Regions from separate parts of the Variovorax sp. PEI5 genome, predicted to be linked through region 2. Evidence: riboswitches for the same ligand, from Rfam matches in the RefSeq annotation. Region 2 holds a riboswitch; the other holds the start of a gene.
What was found. A riboswitch is a leader RNA that binds a small molecule or an ion and turns the genes downstream of it on or off. The one in region 2 is predicted to bind glycine.

Region 1: it holds a riboswitch for glycine, as region 2 does, so the genes downstream of both, AC1MLT_RS14960 (D-amino acid dehydrogenase) here and gcvT (glycine cleavage system aminomethyltransferase GcvT) in region 2, are expected to answer to the same signal.

What each region holds. Positions count from the first base shown of each region.
Region 1 covers NZ_CM155257.1:3,266,277-3,282,245, reverse strand. Annotated here, with positions in the region: gene gspM (type II secretion system protein GspM) at 1-153, shown strand, start outside; gene gspN (type II secretion system protein N) at 197-1,003, shown strand; gene gspD (type II secretion system secretin GspD) at 1,008-3,362, shown strand; gene gspE (type II secretion system ATPase GspE) at 3,387-4,805, shown strand; gene gspF (type II secretion system inner membrane protein GspF) at 4,813-6,051, shown strand; gene AC1MLT_RS14975 (5'-nucleotidase) at 6,048-6,950, shown strand; gene AC1MLT_RS14970 (ABC transporter ATP-binding protein/permease) at 7,010-8,872, shown strand; gene queC (7-cyano-7-deazaguanine synthase QueC) at 8,839-9,552, opposite strand; gene AC1MLT_RS14960 (D-amino acid dehydrogenase) at 9,694-11,001, opposite strand; glycine riboswitch at 11,069-11,201, opposite strand; gene AC1MLT_RS14955 (cyanophycin metabolism-associated DUF1854 family protein) at 11,330-11,791, opposite strand; gene AC1MLT_RS14950 (cyanophycin metabolism-associated ABC transporter) at 11,788-14,076, opposite strand; gene AC1MLT_RS14945 (cyanophycin synthetase) at 14,203-15,969, shown strand, end outside.
Region 2 covers NZ_CM155257.1:445,013-460,981, forward strand. Annotated here, with positions in the region: gene AC1MLT_RS02060 (DUF1800 domain-containing protein) at 214-1,671, shown strand; gene AC1MLT_RS02065 (DUF1501 domain-containing protein) at 1,696-2,910, shown strand; gene AC1MLT_RS02070 (NAD(P)H-hydrate dehydratase) at 2,944-3,894, opposite strand; gene AC1MLT_RS02075 (histidine phosphatase family protein) at 3,891-4,718, opposite strand; gene AC1MLT_RS02080 (DUF3014 domain-containing protein) at 4,845-5,771, shown strand; gene gcvP (aminomethyl-transferring glycine dehydrogenase) at 5,817-8,735, opposite strand; gene gcvH (glycine cleavage system protein GcvH) at 8,776-9,147, opposite strand; gene gcvT (glycine cleavage system aminomethyltransferase GcvT) at 9,253-10,437, opposite strand; glycine riboswitch at 10,495-10,621, opposite strand; glycine riboswitch at 10,633-10,727, opposite strand; gene AC1MLT_RS02100 (TRAP transporter large permease) at 10,770-12,062, opposite strand; gene AC1MLT_RS02105 (TRAP transporter small permease) at 12,075-12,608, opposite strand; gene AC1MLT_RS02110 (TRAP transporter substrate-binding protein) at 12,605-13,585, opposite strand; gene mog (molybdopterin adenylyltransferase) at 13,708-14,310, opposite strand; gene yjgA (ribosome biogenesis factor YjgA) at 14,307-14,981, opposite strand; gene pmbA (metalloprotease PmbA) at 15,051-15,969, shown strand, end outside.

The DNA.
Region 1 (15,969 bases), 750 kb from region 2:
CCCGTGTCGATGTCAGGACGCATGGGCCCGCCGCCCGGCGGCCCGGTCTCGATGGCCGGCATGCCGGCCACCGGGCAGCCGGTGGCGGCCAGCGCCGAGGCGCTGGGGGCACGCTGGGACGGCACGCTCGTCATGAGCCTGCCCGCGCGTTGACGCCTCGATGCGTCGCGACACCGGCTTCCCGCCCCCTGCTTTCATGGCGACCCTCCAGACCGCTTCCCCGGCTCGTTCGACCGCTTCGCGCGGCTGGCGCTGGGCGGTGCCGGGCGCCCTGGTCGGCGGCGTCGTCGCGCTGCTGTGCTTCGCACCCGCACGCTGGCTGGCCGCCGGCATCGCCGACTGGACCGGTGGACGGGTGCAACTGGTCAATGCGCGCGGCACGGTCTGGAACGGCAGCGCCGGACTGGTCTTCGCGAGCGGCGCGGGCGGCCATGCGGCGGTCTCGCTGCCGGGCGCGGTCGGCTGGGTGCTGCGGCCCGGCTGGGGCACGGTCGAGGCTACGCTCGACCTGTCCTGCTGCGCGGCGCAACCGGTCCATGTCCGCTTGCGTCCCGAGGCCGGTGGCCTGCAGCTGGACTGGAGCGACAGCACATCGCGCTGGCCGGCCGCGCTGCTGGCCGGTTTCGGAGCGCCCTGGAATTCGCTCAAGCCCGAGGGCGTGCTGGAACTCGCGACGCAGTCCTTCACCATGCGCCTGAAGGATTCGAAGCTCGCACTCGGCGGTCGCGTCACGCTCGACGCGACCGACATGTCGTCGAGCCTCTCGACGCTGCGCCCCATGGGCAGCTATCGCTTCGTCGTCGAGGGCGGCCCGGTGCCGACCCTGCTCCTCACCACGCGCGAAGGCAGCCTGCAGCTCAACGGCAGCGGCAGCTGGAGCGGCACTTTCATGCGCTTCAGCGGCGAAGCCAGCGCGGCTCCGGGCCGCGAGGACGCGCTGTCGAACTTGTTGAACATCATCGGGCGGCGCGAGGGCGCCCGCTCGCTCATCACCCTGGATTGATCCCATGAAGCACCTGTCCTCACATGGCGTGCGCCTCGGCATCGCCGCGGTCGCCGCGCAACTGCTGATGACCGCCTGCCTGCCGGCCGCCCTGGCCCAGGACGGCGTGCCGCGACGCGGCGAGCCCATCACCCTGAACTTCTCCAACGCCGAGATCGAATCGGTGGCCCGCACGATGGCTGTCATCACCGGTCGCGACGTCGTCGTCGACCCGCGCGTGAAGGGTGTCGTCAACCTGCAGACCGAACGCGCCATCGCTCCCGCCGCCGCCTTCAACCAGTTCGCCGCCGCGCTGCGACTGCAGGGCTTCGCCGTCGTGCAGGCCGATGGCCTCTACAAGATCGTGCCGGAGGCCGATGCCAAGCTGCAGAGCAGCGCCGTCACCACCTCCACCAGCGGCATCGCCTCGATGAGCGGCAACCAGATCGTCACGCAGGTCTTCAAGCTCAACTACGAATCGGCCAACAACCTGCTGCCGGTGCTGCGCCCGCTGATCGCGCCCAACAACACCATCAACGTGAACCCCGGCAACAACTCGCTGGTCATCACCGACTACGCGGAGAACATGCGGCGCCTGGCACGCATCGTGGCCTCGCTCGACGTGCCCAATGCCTCGGACATCGAGGTGATACCGCTGAAGCATTCGATCGCCAGCGACATGGTGCCGCTGGTCAACCGCCTGCTCGATGGCGGCCCGGCCACCACCGGCGTCGGTGGCGCCGCGGCTCCCGGCGGCGCGCCCGGCGGCCTGGCCGATGCCTCGTTCCGCACCTCGATCCTGGCCGACCCGCGCAGCAATTCGCTGATCCTGCGCGCGGCCAATCCGGCGCGGACGCAACTGGTGCGCTCCCTGGTCGCCAAGCTCGACCGCGCGGCCATCGACAACCCCAATGGCGATGCCGGCAACATCTATGTCGTGTATCTGAAGAACGCCGATGCCGTGAAGCTGGCGACCACGCTGCGCGCGGCGATGGCGAGCGACGCGCGCGGCGCCGCGGCATTGGCCGGCGGCGGCGCCGCTGCGGGCGGCCTGCAGGCCCTGCCGCAGCAGCAACAGCAGCAACAGCAGCAGCTCCAGGGCGGCACGCTCACCAGCGCCGCAGCGACCGCGCCGCTGAACAACGCCAACCCGATCTCCACCGGCGGCCAGATCCAGGCCGACCCGACCACCAACTCGCTGATCATCACCGCCTCCGAGCCGCAATACCGCCAGCTGCGCGCGGTGATCGACCGGCTCGACGGCCGACGCGCGCAGGTGATGATCGAGAGCCTGATCATCGAGGTCAATGCGACCAAGGCGGCGGAGTTCGGCGTGCAGTGGCAGAGCGCACTGGGCGACGGTTCGACCCGCGGCATCGTGGGCACCAATTCCAGCGTCTCGGGCGCCAACAACAACATCATCGGCCTCGCGCTGGGTCTGGCCGCGGGCGCGACCACGACCATTCCCTCGGCCGGCCTGAACCTGGGCATCGGGCGGCGCAACAGCGACGGCCAGTACACCCTGGGCGTGCTGGCGCGCTTCCTCGAGGGCAATGGCGCGGGCAACGTGCTGTCGACCCCGCAGCTGCTCACGCTGGACAACGAGGAAGCCAAGATCGTCATCGGCCAGAACGTCCCGTTCCCCACCGGCCAGTACGCGAGCACCAACGGCTCGACGTCGAGCGTCAACCCGTTCACCACGGTCGAGCGCAAGGACGTCGGCCTGACGCTGCGCGTGCGCCCGCAGATCAACGAGAACGGCACGATCAAGATGCAGATCTTCCAGGAGGTCTCCAACGTCGACCAGTCCACGCGCGCCGATGTCAACGGCCCGACGACCAACAAGCGCAGCATCGAGTCGAGCGTGCTGGTGGAGGACGGCAGCATCGTGATGCTCGGCGGCCTGCTGCAGGACGACTACTCCAACACCAACGAGAAGGTGCCCGGGCTCGGCGACATCCCGGTGGTGGGCAACCTGTTCAGGAACGAGGTCCGCAAGCGCACCAAGACCAACCTGATGGTCTTCATCCGCCCGGTGGTGCTGCGCGACGGCGTCGTGACCGAGGCCTTCGCGGCCGACCGCTACGACACCATCCGCGGCATCCAGCAGGGCACGCAGCCCGAGTACCGGCCGCCCCTGAACAACGTGGGCCAGGCGCCCATGCTGCCGCCGCTGGTACTGCCCGATGGCACACAGGGCGGTGGCCGGCCGGCCGAACGCATCGAGGGCACGCGCCTGATCCCGCCGCCATCGGCGGCACAGAGCTCGGGCGTGCGCGCGCCGGCCGGCACGACCACCAGCACCCTGCCGCTGATCGGACCGCAGCGCGGCGCCCTGCCGCCGACCTCCGATCCGATGAGCTATCGCGAACCGAACTAGACCCAGGAATCCCACGCCATGGCCGTGCGCTACCCCCTGCCCTACGCCTTCGCGCGCTCGCAGCAGCTGCTGCTCGAAGAGTCCGACGACGGCACCCGCACGCTGTGGATGCCGCGCGTGCCGCCGCGCAGCGCGGTCGGCGAGGTGGCGCGCCGCTTCCAGGTCAAGGCCTTCGAGCCGCTCGACGCCGGCCTGCTCGCGCAGCGCATCAGCGCCGCCTACGCGCAGGGCGAGTCCAACGCCGCGGCGATCGTGAGCGAGGTGCAGGGCGATGCCGACCTGTCGCGCATGATGCAGGAGCTGCCGGCGGTCGAGGACCTGCTGGAATCGGCCGGCGACGCGCCGATCATCCGCATGCTCAACGCGCTGCTGACCCAGGCCGCGCGCGACGGCGCGAGCGACATCCACATCGAGCCCTACGAGCGCATGTCGTCGGTGCGCTTCCGCATCGACGGCACGCTGCGCGAGGTGGTGCAGCCCAACCGCGCGCTGCACGCGGCGCTGATCTCGCGCCTGAAGATCATGGCCGACCTCGACATCGCCGAGAAGCGCCTGCCCCAGGACGGGCGCATCTCGCTGCGGATCGGCACGCGCGCGGTCGACGTGCGGGTCTCGACCCTGCCAAGCGCCCATGGCGAGCGCGCCGTGCTGCGCCTGCTCGACAAGAACGAGAGCAAGCTCACGCTGGAGGCCGTGGGCATGCAGGGCGACACGCTCGAACGCTTCGAGAAGCTCATCGGCCAGCCGCACGGGATCATCCTGGTGACCGGTCCGACCGGCTCGGGCAAGACCACCACGCTGTATGCCGCCCTGAGCCGCCTGGACGCCGGGCGCAGCAACATCATGACGGTCGAGGATCCGATCGAGTACGAACTGCCGGGCGTCGGCCAGACGCAGGTCAACGCGAAGATCGAGCTGACCTTCGCCAAGGCCCTGCGCGCCATCCTGCGCCAGGACCCGGATGTCATCATGATCGGCGAGATCCGCGATTTCGAGACCGCGCAGATCGCCATCCAGGCCTCGCTCACCGGCCACCTGGTGCTGGCCACGCTGCACACCAACGATTCGGTCAGCGCCGTCACGCGCCTGACCGACATGGGCGTGGAGCCGTTCCTGCTGAGTTCGTCGCTGCTGGGGGTGCTGGCGCAGCGGCTGGTGCGCAAGCTGTGCCCGGTCTGCGCCGGCCACGCCGACAACGGCGAGGCCGCGCCGGTGGGTTGCGACGCCTGCGGCCAGACCGGCTACCAGGGCCGCACCGGCATCTTCGAGCTGCTGGTGGCCGACGACGCCGTGCAATCGCTCATCCACAGCCGCGCGCCGGAGAGCCAGATCTTCACCGCCGCCGAGCGCGGTGGCCTGCGCTCCATGCGCGAGGATGGTGAACGGCTGGTGCGCGCCGGCATCAGCTCGCGCGCCGAACTGCTGCGCGTGACGCGCGACTGAGCCCACCATGCCCGCCTATTCCTTCGACGCCATCGACGAGCAGGGCCAGCCGCGCAAGGGCGTGCTGGAAGCCGACACGGCGCGCGCCGCGCGCGGCATGCTGCGCGCCCAGAAGCTGATCCCGCTCGAGGTCGCCGTGGTCGGCGCGGCCGGCACGCTGCGCCCGGATGGCAGCATGAGCGGCGGCCGCCGCCTCTTCGGCCGCACGCGCGCCTTCAACAACACCGAACTGGCCGTGTGGACGCGGCAGATCGCCGGCCTCGTGTCCTCGGGACTGCCACTGGAGCGCGCGCTCACCGCCCTCACCGACGAGGCCGAGCGCGAGAACCAGCGCCATCTGCTCGCCTCGCTGCGGGCCGAGGTCAATGGCGGCTCGCCCTTCGCGCGCGCGCTGGCCCAGCATCCGCGCGAGTTCTCGCCGATCTATGTCGCCGTCATCGGCGCGGGCGAGCACAGCGGCAACCTGGGCCTGGTGCTCGAACGTCTGGCCGACGACCTCGAACAGCGCCAGGCGCTGCAGCAGAAGCTGGTCGGCGCGGCGTTGTATCCGGCCATCGTGTCGCTGATCGCCGTGGTCATCGTGATCTTCCTGGTCAGCTACGTGGTGCCCCAGGTGGCCAACGTGTTCGCCGGCACCAAGCGGGCGCTGCCGATCCTGACGGTGGCCATGCTGGCCCTGAGCGACTTCGTGCGCGGTTATGGCTGGACGCTGCTGATCGGCGTCGCGGCGCTGGTCGTCGGCATGCAGGTGGCGCTCTCGCGCCCGGCGTTCCGCGAACGCTTCGATGCCGCCTGGCTGCGCCTGCCCATCATCGGCAAGCTCGCGCGCGGCTACAACGCGGCGCGCTTCGCGAGCACCCTGGCCATGCTGGCGACCGCGGGCGTGCCGATCCTGCGGGCGCTGCAGGCCGCCGCCGAGACGCTGGGCAACCACGCCATGCGCACCGATGCGCTCGAGGCGCTGGTGCTGGTGCGCGAAGGCGCGCCGCTGGCATCGGCCCTGGCGCAGAAGAAGCGCTTTCCCGGCATCGTCTCGATGTTCGCGCGCCTGGGCGAACAGACCGGCACGCTGCCGTTGATGCTGCAGCGCGCCGCCACGCAGCTCGGCGCCGAGGTGCAGCGCCGCGCCATGCACCTGGCCACCATCCTGGAGCCCCTGCTGATCGTGGCGATGGGCGGCGTGGTGATGCTGATCGTGCTGGCCGTGCTGATGCCCATCATCCAGCTCAACCAGTTCGTCAAATGAGGCCGACGCTGGACGACAAGCTCGTGGTGGCGATCTCGTCGCGGGCGCTGTTCGACTTCGAGGAGGAGAACCGCCTCTTCGACCCGGCCCATCCCCAGGCCTACATGGAGCTCCAGCAGCAACGCCTGAAGGTCCCGGCCCGCCCTGGGGTGGCCTACCCGCTGGTGCACAAGCTGCTGGCCTTCAACACCGAAGCGGCGCGGCGCGTCGAGGTGGTGGTGCTCTCGCGCAACGATCCGGTGAGCGCGCTGCGCATCTTCCACTCCGCCAAGGATGCCGGACTGCGGCTCGAACGCGGCGTCTTCACGCAGGGTCGCGATCCGTTCCGCTACCTGCGCCCACTCGGCGCGCACCTGTTCCTGTCGGCCAACGAGCAGGATGTGAGCGAGGCCCTGGCCCTCGGTTTCCCGGCCGCTCGCGTGCTGACCGAATCGGTCGCCGCCGGCATGAACTATCCGCAGGAACTGCGCATCGCCTTCGATGGCGACGCGGTGCTTTTCTCCGACGAGGCCGAGCGCGTCTACCAGGCCGATGGCCTGGCCGCGTTCCAGACCCACGAGACCACCAAGGCGTCCCTGCCCCTGTCCGGCGGCCCGTTCAAGCCGCTGCTGGCGGCGCTGCTCAAGCTGCAGGAGCAGGCCGACGTCTCGGGCATGCGCGTGCGCACCGCGCTGGTGACGGCGCGCAGCGCGCCGGCCCACGAGCGCGCCATCAACACGCTCATGAACTGGGGCCTGGCGGTCGACGAGGCGATGTTCCTCGGTGGCCTGGACAAGGGTCCGTTCCTGCGCGAGTTCGAGCCCGACTTCTTCTTCGACGACCAGACCAACCACGTCGATGGCGCCGCGCGGCACGTGCCTTCGGGCCACGTGGCGAGCGGCATCGCCAACCTGCGCTGATCCGGCCCCGCCGGCATCGCGGCGCGCCGTCCTGGCGCACAACTTGCGCGAACCCCTCCATGTCCAGATCGCCCGCCACCTCCGCCTCCGCCTCCGACTCCAACGCCGAGCCCGCGCCGCCCCTGTCGCGGACGCTGCGCCGCATCGGTGCCCTGGCCCTGCCCTATTTTCGTTCCGAGGAGAAGTGGCGGGCCCGCGCGATGCTCGCGAGCATCGTCGCGCTCAACCTCGGCGCGGTCTACATGCTGGTGCTCAACAACCAGTGGTTCGCGCGCTTCTACGATGCGCTGCAGGAGAAGAACCAGATGGTGTTCTGGCGCGAGATCGGCGTGTTCTGCGGCATCGCCGCGGCCTACATCGCCATCGCGATCCTCAAGTTCTACCTGACCCAGCTGCTGCAGATGCGCTGGCGGGCCTGGATGACGCGCAGCTATCTCGAGCGCTGGATGCGCGACCACGCCTTCTACCGCCTCGAACTCGCCCGCTACGCGGATGGCGACGCCAAGCCCGACAACCCCGACCAGCGCATCCAGGAGGACATGCAGATCTTCACGGATTCCACCCTGACGCTGTCGATGGGACTGCTCAACGCGGTCGTCACGCTGGCGAGCTTCATCGGCATCCTGTGGAGTCTGAGCGGCACGGCGAACTTCACGCTGGCGGGCCACGAGGTGACGATCGCCGGCTCGATGGTCTGGATCGCGATGATCTACTGCGCGGCGGGCACGGTCCTCACGCACCTGATCGGCCGGCCGCTGATCGGGCTCAATTTCCGCCAGCAGCGCTACGAAGCCGACTTCCGCCACCACCTCATCCGCGTGCGCGAATACAGCGAGGCGATCGCGCTCGACCGTGGCGAGCGGGTCGAGCACGCGCAGCTCGACCTGCGCTTCGGCGCGGTGCTGAGGAACTACCTCAAGCTGGTGCGGGCGCAGAAGAACCTGGTGGCGTTCACCACCGCGTTCGGCCAGGCGTCGGTGATCTTCGCCTTCATCGTGCAGGCGCCGCGCTTCTTCGCCGGCACCATCCAGCTCGGGCAGCTCATGCAGGTCAACTCGGCCTTCGGCCGGGTGCAGGACGCGCTGAGCTGGTTCGTCGACAACTACGACCGGGTGGCCGTCTGGCGCGCGACGGCCGACCGCCTGACGGGCTTCGAAGCCGCCATGCGCGCCCATGCCGGACGCGCTCCCGCCCTCGCCGCCCTCGCGGCCGGGGACGCCGACGGACCGCGCGCCAGCGGCCTCGATGTCTCGCTGCCCGACGGCACCGCGCTGCTGCGGGACGTGGCGCTGGCCGTCCACCCGGGCGACCGCATCGTGCTGCAGGGTCCGTCGGGCAGCGGCAAGTCCACGCTGCTGCGCACCCTGGCCGGCATCTGGCCGCATGCCGCCGGCTCGGTGGCGTTGCCGGCCGATGCGATGTTCATCCCCCAGCGGCCCTATGTGCCGGACGGGTTGCTGCGCGACGCGCTGGCCTATCCGCGGCCGGCCGCCGACTACACCGACGCGCAATTGCGCCAGGCCCTCGACGACGCCCTGCTGCCGGCCCTGCGCACCCGGCTGGACGACAGCGATGCCTGGAGCCGGCGCCTGTCGGGTGGGGAGCAGCAGCGCCTGGCGATGGCGCGCGTGCTGCTGCGCCGGCCGCGCTGGCTGTTCGCCGACGAGGCCACCAGCGCGCTCGATGCGGCGGCCGAGGACACGCTCTACCGGCGCCTCGACGCCAATGCGCGGTCGACCGAGGGCGCCATCGTGTCGATCGCGCATCGCGCCTCGGTCGGCGCCTTCCACGACCAGCGCTGGACCCTGGTGCCGTCCACCGATGGCACGCCGGATGCGCCCGATGGGCCAGGTACGCCGGGCATGACGGGCACGCCGGATGCGCCGCGCTATCGCCTGGAGCCGTCCCGGGCGCCCACGTAGCGGGCCCAGCCGGTGGCGCGCAGTTCGCACGCCGGACAGCTGCCGCAGCCATAGCCCCAGGCGTGGCGATGCGTGCGGTCGCCCAGGTAGCAGGTGTGGGTCTCCTCGACGATCAGCTCGACCAGCGCATCGCCGCCCAGGCGATGCGCCATCGACCAGGTCTGCGCCTTGTCGATCCACATCAGCGGCGTCTCGATCACCAGCCGGCGCTCCAGGCCCAGCGACAGCGCGACCTGCATCGCCTTCATGGTGTCGTCGCGGCAGTCGGGATAGCCCGAATAGTCGGTCTCGCAGACGCCGGTGACCAGCACCTGCAGGCCGCGCCGATAGGCCAGCGCCCCCGCCAGCGCCAGGAACAGCAGGTTGCGGCCGGGCACGAAACTGTTGGGCAGGCCATCGGCCTGCATCGAGAAGGCGACCTCCTCGGTCAGCGAGGAGCCGCCGAGCTGCGACAGCGCGTCGACCGTGAGCAGATGGTCCTCGCCCAGGCGCGGAGCCCAGTCCGGGAAGCGTTCGCGCAGGCGTTCGCGCACGACGGTGCGCGCGTCGAGCTCGACGCGGTGGCGCTGGCCATAGTCGAAGCCGAGCGTCTCGACGCGTTCGTACTTGGACAGTGCCTCGGCCAGACAGGTCGTCGAGTCCTGGCCGCCGGAGAAGAGGACGAGGGCGGTGGTGTGCATGAGGATGGGGGCCGCTCGAAGACGGCCGGAACGAGGGATGGAGATCGGGATGGCGAAGGCGCGCGGCACTCGCGGCTCGCGCGGCCGGACCGGCGATTTTCGCCCGCCCGCGTCCGGCCCGCCACGCCCTCCCGCGACCCGTCAGTGGGCCGCCGCCGCGCCCAGCCGGGCGCGGGTCTCGCCACGGCCCTGCGGCTGGCCGCAGAACGCGAAGTCGACCTCCGGCCGGCGCCCGGAGATCAGGTCGGCCAGGGCCCGACCCGAGCCGCAGCCGTGGGTCCAGCCGAGCGTGCCGTGGCCGGTGTTCAGGTAGAGCCCGGCCACCCTGCTCGGCCCGATGTAGGGCACGTTGCCCGGCGTCGCCGGACGCAGGCCGGCCCAGTAGGTGGCCAGCTCCGGGCGGCTCATGCCCGGGAACACGTCGAGCGCGCGCCGCACGATGGCCTCGCAGCGCACCGGATTGAGCGCGAGGTCGTAGCCGTTGAGCTCGGCCGTGCCGGCGATGCGCAGGCGGTCGCCGAACCGCGAGTAGACGAGCTTGTACTCGTCGTCGGTCAGGCTCACCGTGGGAGCGCGGCTGGCGTCGAGCACCGGCAGCGTGGCGGAATAGCCCTTGGCCGGATAGATGTCGAGCGACACGCCGGCGCCCCGCGCGAGTCCGGCGCTGAAGCTGCCCAGGGCCAGCACATAGGCATCGGCGGCCAGCACCTCGTAGCCACCGGTCTCGCTCGCGATCTCCACGCCGGTCATGGCGCCGCCCTCGGTGCGCAGGCGCTGCACGCGCACGCCGTAGCGGAAGCTCACGCCGCGCTCGGCGGCCTTCTGCGCGAGACCGGTGGTGAACTTGTGGACGTCGCCCGATTCGTCGGCGCTGGTGTAGGTGGCGCCGGCCAGGCGGGGCCGGATTGCCGCCATCGCGGGGTCCAGGCGCACCACCTCGTCGGCGTCGATGACCTGGCGTTCGCAGCCGAGTTCGCGCATGACGCGCGCCGGCTCCAGGGCCAGGTCGAACTCCTCCGGGCTGGTGTAGAAGTGCAGGATGCCCTTGCTCAGATGGTCGTAGGCGATGCCGGTCTCGCGGCGCAGCTGCTGCAGGCTCTCGCGGCTGTAGGTGCCCAGGTTGAGCAGCTGGATCATGTTGCGCGTCGAGCGCCGGGCGCCGCACTCGGCCAGGAACTTGAGGCCCCAGCGCCATTGCGCCGGATCGGCGCGCAGGCGGAACAGCAGCGGCGCGTCCTCGCGCCCGAGCCATTTCAGCAGCTTGAACGGGGCCGAGGGATTGGCCCAGGGTTCGGCGTGGCTGACGGAGATCTGTCCGCCGTTGCCGAAGCTGGTCTCGCGCGCGGCGCCGGCGTTGCGCTCCAGCACGGTGACTTCATGGCCGGCCTGGCTCAGGTACCAGGCGGTGGCGGTACCGATCACGCCGGCACCCATCACGATCACTTTCATCATCGACTCCAATGCAAAAACAGGACGAAAAGAAACGAGGAAGGGCCGACGACCTGTTGGCTAGGTCGTCGGCCCCACTGTCCTTTTGCCTGAGAGATTCGCCGGCATCGCCACGTGTGGGGCGATGCCGGGTTGCACCTTCGGCGGCTGCTGGCGCCTCGCTCTCGCGGGATGCTGCGGCACTCTCCAGTTTGATGATGTGTCCAGTACGGGACCTGAGCGTTTCGGGGTTGCGCCTTCGGTAGGGCGGCCCGGGGCCGCCGCTTCTCCTGGAGCGCCGATTATGCCGAGCGGCGTCGGATCGTCCAACCCCGCATCGCCACCGGGGTCAGAGGAAGCGCTCGAGCAGCTTGCGCGAGGCGCGGTCGAGCGCCTTCGGATCGGGCACCCGGAACTGCAGGCCCTGGGCGCTGGCGATCAGCAACGCGCCGCCTTCGAGCCGACGGATGTCCTCCTCGGCCTTGAGCACGAAGCGCGTGTCGCCCCGGTCGGTGCTCACGGTCCAGGTGCTGGGCACGCCGAAGCTGGAGACGGCGTGCAGCCGCGTCAGCGTCGGCGCGAAATCGCGCGCGGCGAGATCGGCCTCGAGCAGTTCGCGCAGGGCCGGCGGCAGCCGGTCGATGCGGTCGATCCAGGCCCGCTCCCGGCCATCGGCGCCGACCAGCGACAGGCCGGTCTCGGGCCCGGTGAGGGGAAAGGCGCGCACCGGCACGATGCCTTCGTGGCGCACGCCCTCGGCGTCGATGAGGATGATGCGACCGAAGGGGTCGCGTTCGAGTCGGAAGTTCATACATCTCCGGAGGGGTGCGCCGCATGCGTGCCGAGGGCCACCGCCACGGCCACGCGCTCCTCGGTCGCGCGGTCGGTGCGCTTCTCGCTCTCGGCCTGGCGCAGCTGGGCCTGGTAGAGCCGCCAGTAGGCGCCCTTCTGCTCCATCAGCATGTCGTGCGGACCGACCTCCACGATCTGGCCGCGGTCCATCACCACCAGCCGGTCGGCCTTGCGCAGGGTCGAGAGGCGGTGCGCGATGGCGATGGTGGTGCGGCCCTGCACCAGGTTGTCGAGCGCCTTCTGGATCTCCTTCTCGGTCTCGGTGTCGACCGCCGAGGTGGCCTCGTCGAGGATCAGGATGCGCGGGTCGATGAGCAGCGCGCGGGCGATGCTGATGCGCTGGCGCTCGCCGCCCGACAGGCCCTGGCCGCGCTCGCCGACGAGCGAGTCGTAGCCATGCGGCAGGCGCAGGATGAAGTCGTGCGCGTGGGCCGCGCGCGCCGCCGCGACGATCTCCTCGCGCGTGGCCTCGGGCCGGCCATAGGCGATGTTCTGGGCGATGGTGCCGAAGAACAGGAACGGCTCCTGCAGCACCAGCCCGACGTGGCGCCGGTAGTCGGCGACGGCGAAGCGCCGGATGTCGGTGCCGTCGACCAGCAGCGCGCCGTCGGTGACGTCGTAGAAGCGGCAGATCAGGTTGACCAGGGTGCTCTTGCCCGAGCCGCTGTGGCCGACCAGGCCGATCATCTCGCCCGGCTCGATGGTCAGGTCGAGGTTGCGGATCACCGAGCGCGAGCCGTAGCGAAAGCCCATGCCCTTCATCTGGATGCGTCCCTGCACCTTCTGCAGCGGCACCGGATGGGCGGGCTCGGGCACGTTGCTCACGTGGTCGAGGATGTCGAAGATGCGCTTGGCGCCAGCGGCCGCCTTCTGCGTCACCGAGACGATGCGGCTCATCGAATCCAGCCGCGTGTAGAAGCGGCCGATGTAGGCGATGAAGGCGGTGAGCACGCCCACCGTGATGCGACCGCGCGCCACCTGCCAGATGCCGAAGGCCCAGACCACCAGCAGGCCGATCTCGGTCAGCAGCGAGACGCTCGGCGTGAACAGCGACCACATGCGGTTGAGCCGGTCGTTGACCTGCAGGTTGTAGCGGTTGGCCTCGCGGAAGCGGTCGGCCTCGCGCTTCTCCTGGGCGAAGGCCTTGACCACGCGGATGCCGGGGATGGTGTCGGCCAGCACGTTGGTGACCTCGCTCCAGACGCGGTCGATCTTCTCGAAACCGGTGCGCAGGCGATCGCGCACGAAGTGGATCATCCAGGCGATGAAGGGCAGCGGCACCAGCGTGACGACCGCCAGCAGCGGGTTGATCGACACCAGGATGGCGGCGGTCATGACGATCATCAGCACGTCGGTCAGGAAATCGAGCGCGTGCAGCGACAGGAAGACGTTGATGCGGTCGGTCTCCGAGCCGATGCGCGCCATCAGGTCGCCGGTGCGCTTGCCGCCGAAGTAGTCGAGCGGCAGCGTCAGCAGGTGCTCGTAGGTGGTGGTGCGCAGGTCGGCGCCGATACGCTCGGACACCAGCGCCAGCAGGTAGGTGCGGGCCCAGCCCAGGGCCCATCCGGCCAGCGCCGCCGCCAGCAGCGCCGACAGGAACAGCGCCACCTTCTCGAAGGCGATCTGCTGCCCGTTCTGGAACGGGATCAGGATGTCGTCCATCAGCGGGATCGTCAGGTAGGGCGGCACCAGCGTCGCGGCGGTCGAGGCCAGCGTCAGCAGGAAGCCGCCGATGAGCTGCTTGCGGTAGGGCCTGGCGAAGCGCCCGAGCCGCAGGAGCACCCAGGTCGAGGGCGGCGTGGCAGGCTGGCGCGAGGCCGGCAGCGTGTCCTCGTCGTCCGTCGCGCCCGACCCCGTCGCGCTCGCGCCGATGCCCGCGACCTGGCGCTCGAACAGCTTGAGCAGGGCCAGCGCCTCGGCCTGTTGCGCCAGCGTGTAGCGCCAGCGCCCGAGCCGGCCCCGGGCATCGACGAGGTCGAAGGTGCCGATGCCCGCGTGGTCCGTGAGCTGCAGCGCCAGGCCCTCGCGCGCGAGCTCCCAGTCGCGCCAGGTGCCGTCGGATTCGCGCGCCAACAGGCGATGGTCAGTGAGCGCCAACAGTCCATTGCTGAAATGCAGTCGGGCATCGAGGTCAACCGTCAGACGCGCCAGAACGTTTTCAACCATCGTGAGCTGGGCCTCCAGCCCATCTGGCGCCATTTCTGCCACGCCCTCCCGGGACTCGACTGGATCGTGATGTTGCATTGTGTTTCTGTCTCTGTGCCCCGGAAAAATCGCCCCTCGGCCTGCGCCGGGCTTCGATTCTGAGCCATTCCCATGGTCGCCATCGAATCCGCCCGCGTGCCCGGCCCCAGCACCTCGAACGTTTGCATGACCCGTTTCGACGACATCCGCCTGACCCGCATCCGTTACCTGCGCGGCCCCAATCTCTGGACCTACCGGCCGGTGCTCGAAGTCTGGGTCGATCTCGGCCGGCTCGAGGATTTCCCCTCCAATCTCATCGACGGCCTGACCGGGCGCCTGACGACCCTGCTGCCGGCGCTCGTCGAGCATCACTGCGGCGTCGGCGAGCGCGGCGGCTTCATCCAGCGGCTCAACGAAGGGACCTGGGCCGGCCACGTGCTCGAACACGTGGTCATCGAGCTGCTCAACCTCGCGGGCATGCCCACCGGCTTCGGGCAGACCCGCAGCACCGCGCGCCACGGCGTCTACCGGATGGTGTTCCGCGCCCGTGACGAGCAGGTCGCCCGCGTGGCCCTGGCCGAGGGCCATCGCCTGTTGATGGCGGCGATCAACGACACCCCCTTCACGGCGGCCGACGTGCAGTCCGCGGTCGACGCGGTGCGCGGCAAGATGGAGGACTGCTACCTCGGCCCGAGCACGGCGGCCATCGTCGCCGCCGCCACCGACCGCGGCATCCCGCACATGCGCCTGAACGACGGCAATCTGGTGCAGCTGGGCTATGGCGCCATGCAGCAGCGCATCTGGACGGCCGAGACCGATCACACCAGCGCCATCGGCGAATCGATCGCCAGCGACAAGGAACTCACCAAGTCCCTGCTGCAGAGCTGCGGCGTGCCGGTGCCCGAGGGCCGTGTGGTGGCGGATGCCGAGGAGGCCTGGGAAGCCGCCGAGGACATCGGCGTGCCGGTCGTGGTCAAGCCGTCGGATGCCAATCATGGGCGCGGCGTGTCGCTCGAACTCCATACCCGGGAGGAGGTGATGGCCGCCTATGCCGTGGCCGAGCCCGAGGGCAGCGACGTGATGGTCGAGCGATTCGTGCGCGGCCACGAGCACCGCCTGCTGGTGGTCGGCGGCCAGGTGGTGGCGGCGGCGCGCGGCGCCTTTGTCACCATCACGGGCGATGGCGCGTCGAGCGTCCGCGAGCTCATCGACAGCCAGCTCAACAGCGATCCCCGGCGCGGCGCCCTGGAGGAATATCCGCTCGACTTCATCGACCTCGCCACCGACGCCAAGCTGCAGCTCGAACTCCAGCGCCAGGCGCTCGATGGCGACGGCGTGCCGGCCGCCGGCCGCGTGGTCACCATCCAGCGCAACGGCAACCTGGGCGCCGACTGCACCGACCTGGTCCACCCCGACGTCGCGCACGCCGCGGTCCTGGCCGCGCGCATCGTCGGCCTGGACGTCGCCGGCATCGACCTGGTGGCCGAGGACATCGGCCGTCCGCTCGCGGCCCAGCGCGGTGCCATCGTCGAGGTCAATGCCGGCCCCGGCCTGCTGATGCACCTGAAGCCGGCCGTGGGCTCGCCGCGCCCGGTCGGCCGCGCGATCTGCGACCACCTGTTCCCCGAGACCGGCGACGACACGCTGGCCGGCCGCATCCCCGTCGTCGGCGTGGCCGGCTCGCGCGACACCGCCGTCCTGGCGCGCCTGGTGGCCTGGCTGATCGGCCTGAGCGGCCATCACACCGGCCTCGCCTGCCGCGACGGCCTGTTCCTGGATCGCCGTCGCGTCGATGCGCGCGACAGCGCCCACTGGGACGCCGGCCATCGCCTGCTGGTCAACCGCGCCGTGCAGGCCGTGGTGATCGAGAACGGCGCGCGCACCATCCTGCGCGATGGCCTGGCCTACGACCGCTGCCAGGTCGGCATCGTCAACGACCTCGAAGGCTTCGGC
Region 2 (15,969 bases):
TGGGCGGGGGTGAGGGGCCGACGGCGTTCGCGGGGGGCCGACGATGGTCGTGTCAACGCCAGGTAAAGCACGTCAACTGCCCACGCCGTTGACGGGTTGAGGGAGGACCGGTCCGGATCGGATCGATTCCATCGGAGCCTTCGCTTGAACGCAGTTCCCGCCATCGTCGCCACGGGCGCGACCCGTCGACTCTGTCTCTCGGGCCTCGGCGCCATGCTGCTCTCCGCCTGCGCGCTGCCCGCCGCTCCCCCCGCGCCCCGGGTCGCCGCCGCCGATGCCGTCACGCGGCTGCGCTGGATCGACCGCGTCACCTGGGGCGCCAACGTCGCCACGCTGGAGGAGGTCGATGCGATGGGCTTGGCGCCCTGGCTGGGCCGCCAGCTCCATCCCGGCGCCGCGCGGCTCCCGCCCGCCGTGCAGGCGCGGATCGATGCCATGCGCATCACCACCACGCCACCGGACGCGCTGGCCGCCGAGCTCGACGCCCAGCGCCGCGCCATCGACACCCTGCCCGACGAGGCGCGCCTGCCCGCCCGCCAGGCCTATCAGCGCGCGCTCGACGATCTGGCGCGCGAGTCGCGACAACGCTTCGCATGGCGCGCCCTCTATTCGCCCCACCAGCTGCAGGAGCAGATGACCTGGTTCTGGATGAACCATTTCAATGTCAGCACCCGCAAGGGCGAGGTGCGTGCGCTGGTCGGCGACTACGAGGAGCACGCCGTCCGGCCGCACGCCCTGGGGCGTTTCCGCGACCTGCTGGGCACCACGCTGCGCCATCCGGCCATGCTGCGCTACCTCGACAACGCGCAGAACGCCAACGGCCGCCTGAACGAGAACTACGCGCGCGAACTCATGGAACTGCACACGCTGGGCGTGGGCGGTGGCTACTCGCAGGGCGACGTCCAGGAACTGGCCCGGGTGCTGACCGGCGCGGGCATCGCACCGGCGGCGGCCGACGCCCCGGCGCCCGCCGTGCGGCCGGCCCTGCGTGGAGACTACGTGCGCCAGGGGCGCTTCGAGTTCAATCCCAACCGCCACGACTACGGGCCGAAGACCTTCCTCGGCCGGCCCATCACGCGGCGCGGCCCCGGCGAGATCGACGAGGCGCTCGATCGCCTGGCGCGCGCTCCGGCCACGGCGCGTTTCGTCTCGACCCGGCTGGCGACCTGGTTCGTCGCCGACGCGCCGCCGCCCGCGCTGGTGGCGCGCATGAGCGCCGCCTTCGAGCGCAGCGACGGCGACATCGTCGCCGTGCTGACGGCGATGTTCGAGTCGGCCGAGTTCGCCGACTCGCTCGGCACGCGCTTCAGCGATCCGGTGCACTACGCGATCGGCAGCGTCCGGCTGGTCAACGACACCCGCGTGATCGCCAGCGTCGATCCGCTGCTCGGCTGGATCGCGCGCATGGGCGAGCCGGTCTATGGCCACGAGACGCCCGACGGTCATCCGCTGACGCGCGACGCCTGGGCCAGCGCCGGCCAGATGGCGACGCGCTTCGAGATCGCGCGCGCCATCGCCGCCGATGCGAACGTCTCGCTGGCCGAATCGCCGGTCGTGCGCATCCTGCTGCCACGGTTCGCCGCGCCCACGCGCGCCGCGCTGGCGCAGGCCAGGTCGCCACGGGAATGGAACACGTTGATGCTGGCCGCGCCCGAACACATGAACCGCTGAAGGTTCGAGAAGGAGAACGAAGCCATGAAACGCCGCGAACTGCTCGGGATGCTCGGCGCCGCTCCACTGGCCGGCGCGAGCGCGCGCCTGCTGGCCACGCCGGCCCACCGCGATGCCCGACTGCTGGTCGTGTTCCTGCGTGGGGCCTACGACTGCGCCAACCTGCTGGTGCCGACCGCCAGCGACTTCTATCGGGCCGCGCGCCCGCGCATCGCGGTACCGCGACCGGGCGAGGCGGGCGGCGCGATCGCGCTCGACGGCACCTGGGGCCTGCACCCGGCGCTGGCATCGAGCGTGCTGCCGCTGTTCCGGCGCGGGCAGGCCGCCTTCATCCCCTTCGCCGGCACCGACGACCTGACGCGCAGCCACTTCGAGACCCAGGACTCGATCGAGCTCGGCCAGGCGCTCGACGGTCGGCGCGACTACCGCTCGGGCTTCCTCAACCGCCTGGCGGGCGTGCTGGGCGGCGGTCCGCTCGTCGACGTGGCGCCCATCGCCTTCACGGAGCAGCTGCCCCTGGCCCTGCGTGGCGAGGCGCGCGCGGCCAACATGGCGCTCGCCGCCGTCGGGCGCGGCGGCGGCCTCGATGCGCGCCAGAGCGCGGCGATCCAGGCGATGTACCGCGACACGCCGCTCGCCGACGCCGTGACCGAGGGTCTCGCGGTGCGCGACGAGGTCCGGCGCGCCGTCGCCGCCGAGATGACGGCGGCGGGCCGGGATGCCCTGACGACGCGCGGCTTCGAGCGCGTGGCGCGCCGCATGGCCGCACTGATGCGCGAGCGCTTCGACCTCGGCTTCGTCGACGTCGGCGGTTGGGACACGCACGTCGGCCAGGGCGGCAGCACCGGCTACCTGGCCGGCCGCTTCGACGAACTGGGGCGTGGCCTGGCCGGCTTCGCCGAGGAGATGGGCGAGGCGGCCTGGCGCGACACGGTCGTGGTGGTCATCAGCGAGTTCGGCCGCACCTTCCGCGAGAATGGCAATGGCGGCACCGACCACGGCCACGGCACGGTGTACTGGGTGCTCGGCGGCGGCCTGGCCGCGCAGGCCGGCGGGCACATCGTCGGCGAGCAGGTCGAGGTCGACCGCAAGCACCTGTTCCAGGACCGCGACTACCCGGTGCTCAACGAATACCGGGCGGTGTTCGGCGGCCTGTTCCAGCGCATGTATGGCCTGTCGCCGGCGCAGCTCGATCGCGTCTTCGGCGGCGTGGCGGCGCGCGACCTGGGGCTGGTCTGAGCGCCGTGCGAGCGGCGCGTGGCCGGCCCGGCGTCACTTGCCGCGTGCCGGCGCGTGCTGCTTCCCGATGGCGTGGATGATCGCCGGCACCTCGGCCGACAGCTCGCGCGCCAGGTAGCCCAGCGGCCCGTGGCGACGCGCCAGCACATGACCGGCGCGCGCATGCAGCAGTACGCCCCAGGCACTGGCCTGCAGCGGCGACAGGCCGCGCGCCGCCAGGCCGCCGATCAGGCCGGCGAGCGTGTCGCCCGAGCCCGATGTCGCCAGGCCCGGCGTGCCGCCGTCGAAGCGCCAGGCGCCTTCGCCCGGCTGCACGATGAAGGTCTGCGCGCCCTTGAGCGCCACGCAGGCGTTCCAGCGCCCGGCGGCATCGCGCGCGGTACCGAGCGGATCGGCGCAGACCGCCTCCTTGGTCAGGCCGGTCAGGTGCGCCATCTCGCCGGCATGCGGCGTCAGCACCACCGGCTGGTCGAAGGGGCCGTCGCGCACCACCGACATGGCATAGGCATCCAGCACGACGATGGTCTCGCGCAGCAGGGGCAGCAGGCCGCGCACGAAGGCCACGCTGCGCGCCTCGTCGAGCATGCCCGGCCCCAGCACCACCGCCCCGGCCCTGGCGGCGACCGGCGCCAGTTCGTCGCAGCCCTTGGCCAGCAGGCCGCCACCCTTGTTCTCGGCCAGCGCGATCACGCGCGCCTCGGGGATCGCCAGCGCCAGTCCCAGCGCGACCCGCTCGGGCGCCGCGATGGTCAGCTTGCCGGCGCCGACGCGCAGGGCGGCGACGGCGGCCAGCAGCGCCGCGCCCGGGATCTCGTGGCTGCCCGCCACCACCAGCACGTGGCCGCGGGTCTCCTTGTCGGCCGCGCCATCCGGCGCGGTCAGCGGCCAGCGGGCGAGGGCGGCGGCATCGATGGTTCCGACGGTCTTCCCGGCCCCGGTCCCGCCGGACCGGGCGGCACGCCGCGGACGCGCGGCGGTGGTCATGGCTTGGGCGAGGTCTGGGCGTCGGGCGCGCTGGTGACCGGCGTCGCGGCCTCGCGCAGGGGCGCGAGGAAGTTCACCAGGTCGAGTCGCATCACCTCGGCCTGATCCGGCGCGTCGTCGTCGCGCTGCGCCCGGTAGGACGTGACGGCGCAATTGGGCACGTCGCCCTGGCGATCGATGTCGAGGATGCGCTGTTCGTCCATGTGCTCCAGCAGGTAGCGCATGCAGTTGACGATGACCTGGTGGCCCACCACCAGCACGCGCTGGCCGGCGTACTCGCGCGTGACCATCTCCAGCAGGCTGCGCAGGCGCAGGATCACGTCGCACCAGCTCTCGCCACCGGGCGGGCGGAAATAGAACTTGCCGACGTGGCCGCGCTGCTCGTCGAGCTCGGGATGCTTCTGCTGGATGCCGAAGCGCGTGAGCCGGTCGAGGATGCCGAACTCCTTCTCGCGCAGCCGCTCGTCGATGCGCAGGCGCACGCCCTGGTCGGGGCCCAGGCCGGCGCTCTCGGCCAGCAGGCGGGCGGTCTCGCGCGCCCGCACGTAGGGCGAGCACAGGATGATCTCCGGCCGCGCGTCGTCGGGCAGCCGGCCGAACCAGTCGCCCACGGCCGTGGCCTGTTCGATGCCGAGGTCCGACAACGGCACGTCGATGTCGCGCCAGGCCAGGTCGATCACCGGTAGGCCGCCGGATTCGGCGATGTCGCGCGCGACATTGCCGGCACTCTGGCCATGGCGGATCAGCCAGAGCGTCTGCGGCCAGGAGGTGACGAGGGAAGCGGTGGCGGAAGGCGGGGAGGAGGTCGTGGCGGAAGAGGGCATGGGATCATGATAGGAAGCGCTCCGGCGCCATTCCGTAGGCCGACGCCGCTGGCTTTCACAGCGCGTTACGGCGCCGGCCCCGGTCCCGGTTTTAATAGTGCAGTCAACGAACAACGGACCCCGCCCATGCCCGAGCGTCATTCATCGGATTTCAGACCCGTGCCAGAACCCTCGCGCGGCATCGGCGGCGTGCTGCTCGTCCTCGCGATCGTGGCCATCGCCGCCGGCCTGGCCTGGTGGTACTGGTCGACGCAGCGCGCCGAGGCACCGCCGGACATCGCGCCGCCCTCGGCCAGCATGTCCGACCCGCCCGCCACCGACATGCCGCCGCCATCGCCCGTGCCCGAGCAGGCCGCCGGCCCGCAGAACCCGGTCGAGGCGCTGGCCGCGCCCGAGGCCTCGCTGCCGCGCCTCAACGATGCCGACGCGCGCGTCACGGCGGCGCTGGCCGAACTGCTCGGCGGCCAGAAGTCGCTGTCGTTCCTGCAGCTCGACGGCTTCGTGCGCCGCCTGGTCGCCACGGTCGACAACCTGGTGCGGCCGCAGGCGGCGGCCCGCATGTGGCCGGTGCAGCCGACGCCCGGCCGCTTCACGGTCGCCGGCGGCACCGGGAGCACCGGGGGTGCCCCGACCACGATCGATGCCAGCAACGCGGCGCGCTATGGCGCCTTCGTCGGCTTCGCCGAGACCGTGAACGTCGAGCGCGCCGCGGCGCTGTACGCGCGGCTCTATCCGCTGTTCCAGGAGGCCTACGAGGAGCTCGGCTATCCCGGGCGCTATTTCAACGATCGCCTGGTCGCCGTCATCGACCACCTGCTGCAGGCGCCCGAACCGGAGGGTCCGGTGGCGGTGACGCTGGTCGAGGTCAAGGGCGAGTACGCGACGCCCCGGCCCTGGACCCGCTACGAGTTTGTCGATCCGGAGCTGGAGTCTCTCTCCAGCGGCCAGAAGCTCATGGTGCGCATGGGCGTGGCCAACGAGCGACGCCTGAAGGCCCGGCTGGCGGCGTTCCGCGAGCGCATCGCCACCGGCGCCGTGGCGACCCGGCGCTGAGCGCGCCACGATCGCCCGGCGTGGCGCGGCGTCACGCGCCCGGCGTCATTCCGCTTCGGCGTAGGCCTCGACGGGCAGGCAGCTGCAGAACAGGTTGCGGTCGCCATAGACGTTGTCGACGCGCCCCACCGGCGGCCAGTACTTGGCGTTCCTGAGCGCGGCCACCGGATAGGCGCCGAGCTCGCGCGCGTAGGGCCGCTTCCACTCGGTCGCCAGCAGGCTGGCGGCGGTGTGAGGCGCATGCTTGAGCGGGTTGTCGTCCCTGGGCCAGACGCCTTCCTCGATGCGGCGGATCTCGCCCCGGATGGCGATCATGGCGTCGATGAAGCGGTCGAGCTCGGCCAGCGGCTCGCTCTCGGTGGGCTCGACCATCAGGGTGCCCGGCACCGGAAAGCTCAGGGTCGGCGCATGGAAGCCGTAGTCGATCAGGCGCTTGGCCACGTCCTCGGCCGTGATGCCGCAGCGGTCCTTGATCGGGCGCAGGTCCAGGATGCACTCGTGCGCGACGTGGCCGTTGGGGCTGGCGTAGAGCGTGGGGTAGTGCTCGCCCAGGCGCGCGCTGATGTAGTTGGCGCTCAGGATCGCCGTCTCGGTGGCGGCCCGGAGGCCGTCGGCGCCCATCATGCGGCAGTACATCCAGCTGATCGGCAGCACCGCCGCATTGCCCAGCGGCGCGGCGGAGACGGCGCCCACGGCATGCTCGGAGCGCGCGACGGCATCGGATGCGGCGCTGGCATGGCCGGGCAGGAACGGCACCAGGTCGGCCACCACGCACACCGGCCCGACGCCGGGACCGCCGCCGCCGTGCGGGATGCAGAAGGTCTTGTGCAGGTTCAGGTGGCTGACGTCGCCGCCGAACTCGCCCGGCGCCGCCACGCCGACCAGCGCGTTCATGTTGGCGCCGTCGACATAGACCCGCCCGCCGTGGGCATGGACCAGCTCGCACAGTTCCTTGACGCGGGTCTCGAACACGCCATGCGTGCTGGGGTAGGTGATCATCACGGCGGCCAGGTCGGCGGCGTGCTTCTCGCAGGCCCGCTTCAGGTCGTCCATGTCGACGTTGCCATTGGCGTCGCAGGCCGTCACCACCACCCGCATGCCGACCATCTGCGCGCTGGCCGGGTTGGTGCCATGGGCCGACGACGGGATCAGGCAGACATTGCGCGCGCTGTCGCCGCGCGAGGCGTGCCAGGCCTTGATCGCCAGCAGGCCGGCGTACTCGCCCTGCGAGCCGGCATTGGGCTGCAGGCTGATGCCCGCATAGCCGGTGGCCTCGCAGAGCCAGTCGCGCAGCTGGCGGTCGAGCTCGGCATAGCCGCGCAGCTGCTCGGCCGGGGCGAACGGGTGGATGTGGGCGAACTCGGGCCAGGTGACGGGGATCATCTCGCTGGTCGCGTTGAGCTTCATGGTGCAGCTGCCCAGCGGGATCATGCTGCGGTCGAGCGCCAGATCCTTGTCGGAGAGCGAGCGGATGTAGCGCAGCATCGCCGTCTCGCTGCGGTGGGTGTTGAACACCGGGTGCGTGAGGAACGCGCTGGTGCGGCGCAGGGCCTCGGGGATCATCGGCGCCGCATCGGCGGCCAGGACCTCGAAGCGCGGCATCGCCACGCCGGCGGGCACGAACAGCGCCCACAGGGTCTCGATGTCGGCGCGGGTGGTGGTCTCGTCCAGCGAGATGCCCAGGTGCTGCTGCAGGCGATGGCGCAGGTTGACGCGGGCGGCCTCGGCGCGCGCGACGATGGCGTCGGTGGCGTCGCCGGTCCTCACGGTCAGGGAGTCGAAGGCGGTGTCGTTGACGGTCTCGAAGCCCATCTGCGCCAGGCCCCGGGCCAGCAGGCCGGTGAGGGTGGCGACGCGCCGCGCGATGCGCGCGAGGCCGTCCGGGCCGTGGTAGACGGCGTACATGCTCGCCACCACCGCCGGCAGCACCTGTGCCGTGCAGATGTTGGAAGTCGCCTTCTCGCGGCGGATGTGCTGCTCGCGCGTCTGCAGCGCCAGGCGCAGCGCGGGCGCGCCATGCGCGTCGACGCTCACGCCGACCAGCCGGCCGGGCAGCGAGCGCTTGTAGGCGTCGCGGCAGGCCAGGTAGGCGGCATGCGGGCCGCCGTTGCACATCGGCATGCCCAGGCGCTGCGTGGTGCCGCAGACGATGTCGGCATCCCACTCGCCCGGCGGCACCAGCAGGGTCAGCGCCAGCAGGTCGGCCGCCACGCACAGGGCGGCGTCGTGGCGGTGCGCGAGGCCGGCCAGGGCGCGCAGGTCGTGCACCTGGCCGGTGGTGGCCGGGTACTGCGCCAGCGCGCCGAAGAAATCGCCCGCCTCCATCAGCTGCGGCAGCGACTGCGCGGCGGTGCTGACCTTGAGCTCGATGCCCAGGGGCGCGGCGCGTGTGCGCAGCACCTCGATGGTCTGCGGATGGCAGTCGCCGGCGACCAGGAAGACGGCGCTCTTGGCCTTCACGCTGCGGCGCGCCAGGGTCATGGCCTCGGCCGCGGCGGTGGCCTCGTCGAGCATCGAGGCATTGGCGATCGCCATGCCCGTGAGGTCGCACACCATGGTCTGGAAGTTGAGCAGGGCCTCCATGCGGCCCTGCGAGATCTCGGCCTGGTAGGGCGTGTAGGCCGTGTACCAGGCCGGGTTCTCCAGGATGTTGCGCAGGATCACGCCCGGCGTGTGGGTGCCGTAGTAGCCCTGCCCGATGAAGTTGCGCGCGACCGTGTTCTGCGCCGCCATGGCCCTGAGCTCGGCCAGCGCCTCGGCCTCGCTCGCCGCCGGGGGCAGGTCCATCGGCCGCGTGCGGCGGATCGCCGCCGGCACGATGCCGTCGATGAGTTCGGCGCGCGTGGCCGAGCCGATGACCGGCAGCATGCGCGCCTCGTCGGCCGGCGCGATGCCGATGTGCCGGGGGATGAATTCGCCGGCGGTGTCGAGATCGGCCGGCAGGAGGAAGTCGTTGGATGGCATGGCGGTCACGTGGAGGGCTGCGGGGTCGGCGCCGAGGGCCTCATTCGGCGGCGAAGGCGTCGTAGGCGTCGGCGTCGAGCAGGGCCTCGACCTGCGCGGCATCGGACAGCCTGACCTTGAAGAACCAGCCGGTGCCCAGCGGATCGCTGTTGGCCAGTCCGGGATCGGCGCGCAGCGCCTCGTTGACCTCGATGATCTCGCCCGAGACGGGCATGAAGACATCGGCGGCGGCCTTGACCGACTCGACGACGCCGGCGACCTCGCCCTGCGCATAGGTCTTGCCGACCTCGGGCAGGTCGACGAACACCACGTCGCCGAGCGCGTCCTGGGCATGGACCGTGATGCCGACGGTGGCAGCATCGGCGCCGGTGGTCTCGACCCACTCGTGGTCTTTGGTGAACTTGACGGTCATGGGAAGGCTCCTGGGAAAGGGAAGGTGGAATGGAAAAGGAAAAGGAAAAGGAAAAGGAAAGGAAAGGGGATGCGCGTCGGGCCCGGCGTCGGTGGAGGCGACGGATCAGCCGCGGAAATAGCGCGCCGGCACGAAGGGCAGGGCCACCACCTCCATCGGCACCGCCTTGCCGCGCACGCGCGCCTGCAGGCGGGTGCCCGGCGCGGCCAGCGCCACGGGCACGTAGCCCATCGCGATCGGCCGGTCGACGGTGGGTGCCAGCAGGCCGCTGGTGACCTGGCCGACCGGCTGGCCATCGACCGATTCGAGCGGCGTGCCGTCGCGCACCGGGATGCGCTCGAGCGCGACCAGGCCGACGCGCCGGCGTCCGGACGCGGCACCGGCGGCGGCCGCGTCGAGCTGCGCCAGCACCCGCTCGGCGCCGGGAAAGCCACCGGCGCGCTCGCCGCCGGTGCGCCGCACCTTCTGCATGGCCCAGCCGAGCGCGGCCTCGACGGGCGTCGTGGTGCGGTCGATGTCGTGGCCGTGCAGGCACAGGCCGGCCTCCAGGCGCAGCGAATTGCGCGCGCCCAGGCCGATCGGCAGCACCTCGGGCTGCGCCAGCAGCAGGCGGGCCAGCGGCTCGGCATCGGCCGCGCGCACCGAGATCTCGAAGCCGTCCTCGCCGGTGTAGCCGCTGCGCGTGACGAAGGCGCCGATGGCGGCGTCGCCCGCGCCGATGCGCACCGCGCCGCCGGTCATGAAGACGAAGCGCCCGCTGCCCGGCGACAGCCGCTCCAGCACGACCGCCGCCTGCGGGCCCTGCAGCGCGAGCAGGGCGTGGTCGGGCAGGGGCTGGACCTCGCAGCGCGCGCCGATGCGTGCCTGGAGATGGGCCAGGTCGGCCGCCTTGCAGGCGCCGTTGACGATGACGAAGAGCGAGCCGCCGCCTTCGTTGAAGAACATCAGGTCATCGAGGATGCCGCCATCGTCGTCGAGCAGCAGGCCATAGCGCTGCCGGCCGGGCGCCAGGCCGATCACGTCGACCGGCATCAGGGTCTCGAAGGCGGCGGCGGCATCGGGTCCGACGAGGCGCAGCTGGCCCATGTGGGAGATGTCGAACAGGCCGGCGGCGGCCCGGGTGTGGCGGTGCTCGGCGACCAGGCCGGCCGGGTACTGCACCGGCATCGAGTAGCCGGCGAAGGGCACCATGCGGGCGCCGAGGGCGACGTGCAGGTCGTGCAGCGGCGTGGTCCGCAACGGCTGCGGCTCGATGGAAGCGGGGGCGGGGGCGGGGGCAGTGGCGGTCATGGGTGCTCTCCGGTGCACACGAGGGGCGGATCGAATTCCACGGCTCGCAAGCCGTGGGCCACCCCTGCTGTCCGCTCTACCTGAGAGATTCGCCCCGCCCGGACACCGGCTCGGGGGTTGCTCCTTCGGTGGACCGGCTTCGTCGCCCTGCGGCGCGTACCGGTCTCTCTCCAGCAAGGAAACGCCCGGTCGACGGGCGCCTCGTCAGTCCTGGGTACCTGAGCGTTCGGAACTGATCCTGCGCCTTCGGCGGCCTTCCCGGGGGGAAGACGCTCTCCTGACCCGGACGAGTGTAGTGGAGGATCCCGCGCCCGCCGGACGCGGGAGTGTCGCTACTTGAAACCGAGCGCGCGCGGCAGCCAGGTGCTGAGCGCCGGCACGAAGGTCAGCAGCACCAGCACCACCCCGTGCGCCCACAGGAAGGGCACGAGTTCGCGCACGAGCTGCGACATCGGCACCTTCGACACGTTGCAGGTGACGAACAGCAGTCCGCCCACCGGCGGTGTGATCATGCCCAGCGTGAGGTTGAAGATCACGATCATGGCGAAGTGCACCGGATCCACGCCCAGCTTGATCGCCACCGGCGCCAGGATCGGCGCCAGCACCATCACCCCCGGCAGCGGCTCGATGAAGATGCCGAACAGCAGCAGGAAGACGTTGACGATGATCAGGAACATCCACGGCGAGAGGTTCATGGAGATCAGCCACTCCGCCATCTGCTGCGGGATGCCTTCGATGGTCAGCACCCAGGCGAAGGAGGCCGACAGCCCGATGATGATCAGCACCGAGGCCGACAGCAGCGCCGAGCGTTCCAGGATGTTGGGCAGCGCCTTCCATTCGAGCGTGCGGTAGACGAACTTGCCGCACAGCAGGGCGTAGAACACCGCCACCACCGAGGCCTCGGTCGGCGTGAACCAGCCCGCGCGCATGCCCCCGAGGATCACCACCGGCAGCAGGATCGCCGGCAGCGCCTTCCAGCTCGTCACCAGGATCTCGCGCAAGGGCGGCAGCCGGCCGTCGCCCCGGTAGTTGCGCTTCTTCGAGACGTGGAAGTTGACCGCGCACATCGCCACCGCGATCAGGATGCCCGGCAGGATGCCGGCCACGAACAGCGAGCCGACCGAGACCGTCTCGTCCTGCAGCGCGTAGATGATCATGATGATCGAGGGCGGGATGATCGGCCCGACGATGGCGGTCGAGGCGGTCAGCGCGGCGGCGTAGGAACGGTCGTAGCCGGCCTTGCTCATCATCTTGATGAGCATCGAGCCGGGCCCGGCCGCGTCGGCCAGCGCCGAGCCGGAGATGCCCGAGAAGAAGGTCAGCGACACCACGTTGGTGTAGCCCAGGCCGCCGCGCTTGTGGCCGACGAACTGGCCGGCGAAGCGCAGCAGCACCTCGGTCAGCGAGCCGCCGCTCATCAGCTCGGCTGCCAGGATGAAGAACGGCACCGCCATCAGCGGGAAGCTGTCGATGCCGGTGAAGGTCTCCTTGAGCAGCACGATCAGCGGATAGCTCTCCGCCAGGATCAGCGTGGCGGCCGTGGCCATGCCCAGCGCGAACGCCACCGGCACCCCGATGGCGAGGAACAGGCAGGCCGAGACGATCAGGACGACGCTAGCGTCCATGGCGACCCCCCGTCACAGCGAGGCACTCGCGGTCGCGTCGAAATGCGCGTCGGAGCGGAATTCGCGTCGCAGCACGTAGCTCTTCACGACGAACAGGAAATGCACGATCAGCAGCAAGCCGCCGATCAGCATGGCGCTGTAGACATAGGCGAAGGGGATCTGCGTGACCGCCGTCAGCTGGAACATGGTGCGCTGCATGTACAGCCAGCCATACCAGACCAGGAAGCCGAAGAAGGCGAACAGCAGGGCCGCGACGACGGCGCGCAGCGCCATGCCGCCACGCGCGGGCAGCGCGTCCTGCAGGTTCTCCACCGCGATGTGGCCGCCATAGCGCAGCACCGGCCCGGCGCCCAGGAAGGTCAGCCAGATCATCATGTGGCGCGACACCTCCTCGGCCCATTCGAGCGAATGGCTGGTGAGGTAGCGCAACGCGACGTTGACGAAGATGATGACCGACATGGCGGCCAGCAGCAGGATCAGCGCCCAGCGGTTGGCGGTGAGGAAGTGGCGCTCGAAGGCGTGCACGGCGGCGTGGGTCGCGCTCACTTGACGTCGGTGATCTTCTTGATGTTGTCGGCGCCGAATTCCTTGGCGTAGCCGACGTAGGCCGGCTTGAGCGCCTCGCGGAAGGCGGTGGAGTCGACGGTGCGCGTGACCTTCATGCCCTGCGACTCCAGCTGCGCGATGCCGGTGTTCTCGTCGTCGTTGACCTTCTTGCGCTGGGCCACGGCGGCGGTCTGGGCCGCCGCGACGAAGATCTTCTTGTCGGCGTCGGAGAGCTTGTTCCAGGTCCGGGGCGACATCAGCAGCAGCGCCGGCGAGTAGACGTGGCCGGTCAGCGAGAGGTGCTTCTGCACCTGGGAGAACTTGGACGCCAGGATCACCGGGATCGGGTTCTCCTGGCCATCGACCGTGCCCTGCTGCAGGGCGCCGAACAGCTCCGGGAACGCCATCGGCGTGGGCAGGATGCCGAAGGTGCGATAGCCGTCCATGTGCACCTTGTTCTCCATGGTGCGCATCTTCAGCCCGGCGGCATCGGCCGGCTTGACGATGTCGCGCTTGCTGTTGGTCATGTGCCGGAAGCCGTTCTCGGTCCAGGCCAGCGCGATGATCCCCTTGCTCGGGAACTTGGTCAGCAGGTCCTGGCCGATCGGGCCGTCCATGACCTTGCGTGCATGGTCGTAGTCGCGGAAGAGGAAGGGCAGGTCGACGATGCGGACCTCGGGCACGAAGTTGCCGACCGGGCCGGTGGAGGTGTTGAGCAGGTCCTGCGTGCCCAGCTGGATCGCCTCGATCTGCTCGCGCTCGCCGCCGAGCGCCGAATTGGCGAAGTGCTGGCACTTGTAGCGCCCCTGGGTGCCTTTCTCGACCTCGTCGCAGAACACCGTCGAGCCGACGCCGTAGTGCGATTCCTTGGACGTGGCGTAGCCGATCTTCAGGGTGGTGGTCTGGGCCTGGGCGCCCGCAGCGCCGGCGAGGCCGAGGGTCAGGGCGAGGCTGGTGGCGAGGATGCCGTTCTTCATGGGTTCGATGTCTCCGGGAGAGTCGGACGCTCAAGCGGCGCCCCGCCGGACTATGCGGTACCCGGAGTGCTTTGCGCGTCGGGGGTTACACGGACGCGCGCACGAAAAACCACCGGAATTGGTCAGGCCACCGGCCGGCGCGCCGACTTCGGCCGGAAGGCGGCGCAGACCGCAGGATCGGTTTCCAGGTAGGGGCCGCCGATCAGGTCGATGCAATAGGGCACCGCCGCGAAGATGCCCGCGACCATCGGCGCGCCGGCGGCATCGCGCAGGCCCTCGAGCGTCTCGGCGATGGCCTTGGGCTGGCCCGGCAGGTTCAGGATCAGGCTGCGATCGCGCAGCACCGCGACCTGGCGCGACAGGATCGCCGTCGGCACGAAACGCAGTCCGATCTGGCGCATCTGCTCGCCGAAGCCGGGCATCTCGCGATGCGCGACGGCCAATGTCGCCTCGGGCGTGACGTCGCGCGGCGCCGGGCCGGTGCCGCCGGTGGTCAGCACCAGCGAGCAGCCGGCCTCCACCAGTTCGATCAGCGTCGCGCTGATGACGGCCTGCTCGTCGGGGATCAGGCGGGGTTCGAAGGTGATGGGGTTGCGCAGGGCGCGCGTGAGCCAGTCCTGCAGGGCCGGCAGGCCCTGGTCGGCGTAGACCCCGCTCGAGGCCCGGTCGCTGACCGAGACGATGCCGATGCGCACCGGCTCGAAGGCGCTCTGCGCCGCGCTCATGCGCCGGTCCCGCGCACGGCCGGATCGCGTCCGTCCTCGGCCTCGTCATCATCTCCATCGGCCTGTGCGTCGGCACCGGCGAGCTGGGCGCGCACGACCTGGAAGATCTCGCGGTAGGCCTTGCCCTGGCGCGGCGCCTCGCCGGCCGGTCCGGCCTTCAGGTCCTTGCGGGCCTGGCGCACCAGGGCGCGCAGCTGCTGGCTGTCGGTGGCCGGGTGGCTCTCGATCCAGCCGCCGAAGGCCTCGTCGTCGGCGATCAGGCGATCACGCCAGCGCTCGGCCTCGTGCAGCGTGGCGGTCTCCTCGGCCGGCGCGCGGTGCTGCTCCTCCAGCGCGGCGCGCACGAGGTCGAGCGTGGCGGCGTCGAGGCCGCGCATGAGCTTGCCGATGAACTGCATCTGGCGGCGCTTGCCCTCGAAATTGGTGATGCGGCGCGCCTCCACCACGGCGTCGACGAACTTCTCGCTGAGTGGCAGCTTGTCGAACAGGCCGGGGCGCAGGCCCAGCAGGTCCTCGCCGATCCTCTGCAGCTCGGCGCTCTCGCGCTTCAGGTCGGTCTTGCTGGCTTCGTCGGTGCCCTTGAGCTCGCGCTTGAGTTCGAGGTCGAGTTCGCTGCCTTCGGCAACGAACTCGCCGCGCACGTAATAGCCTTTTTTGGGTTTGCGGGACATAGGTCGATGGCTGGCCGCAAAGGACCGCGGGAGAGAGGGAAAGGGGGGCGCAAGTATCATAGCCAACACATGACGACATCCACTTCGCGCGCCGAATCCGGCTTCGCCTACAGCCGCTCCTTCTTCGAGAACCTGGTCGACTCGGCCCTCGACCATGCCCGCAAGCTCGGCGCCACCAACGCCGGCGCCGAGGCCTCCGAAGGCTGCGGACTGAGCGTCTCGGTGCGCAAGGGGGAACTCGAGAACGTCGAGCGCAACCGCGACAAGTCGCTCGGCATCACGGTCTACATCGGCAACCGGCGCGGCAATGCCAGCACCTCCGACTTCTCCGACGCCGCCATCGCGCAGACCGTCCAGGCGGCCTACGACATCGCGCGCTTCACCGCCGAGGATCCGCTCAGCGGCCTGCCCGACGAAGCCGACATCGTGCGCGAGCAGCCCGACCTCGACCTGTTCCACCCCTGGGACATCGACAGCGAGCGCGCCGCCACCTTGGCCCTCGAATGCGAGGCCGCCGCGCTCTCGACCGACAGCCGCATCACCAACAGCGAAGGCGCGGGCGTGTCGGCCCAGCAGAGCCATTTCTTCAGCGCCCACACGCACGGCTTCCGGGGCGGCTACGCGAGTTCGCGCCACTCGATCTCGGTGGCGCCGATCGCCGGCCTGGGCGACGACATGCAGCGCGACGCCTGGTACAGCTCGATGCGCTCGGCCGACGAGCTCGCCAGCCCGCAGGCGGTCGGCCGCTATGCCGCCGAGCGGGCGCTGTCGCGCCTGAAGTCGCGCAAGATCAGGACCACGCAGTGCCCGGTGCTGTTCGAGTCGCCGCTGGCGGCGGGCCTGCTCGGTGGACTGGTGCAGGCCACCAGCGGCGGCGCGCTCTACCGCAAGAGCACCTTCCTGCTCGACTCGCTCGGCAAGCGGGTGCTGCCCAAGCACATCGACATCGCCGAGGATCCGCACGTCCTGCGCGGGAAGGGCAGCTCGC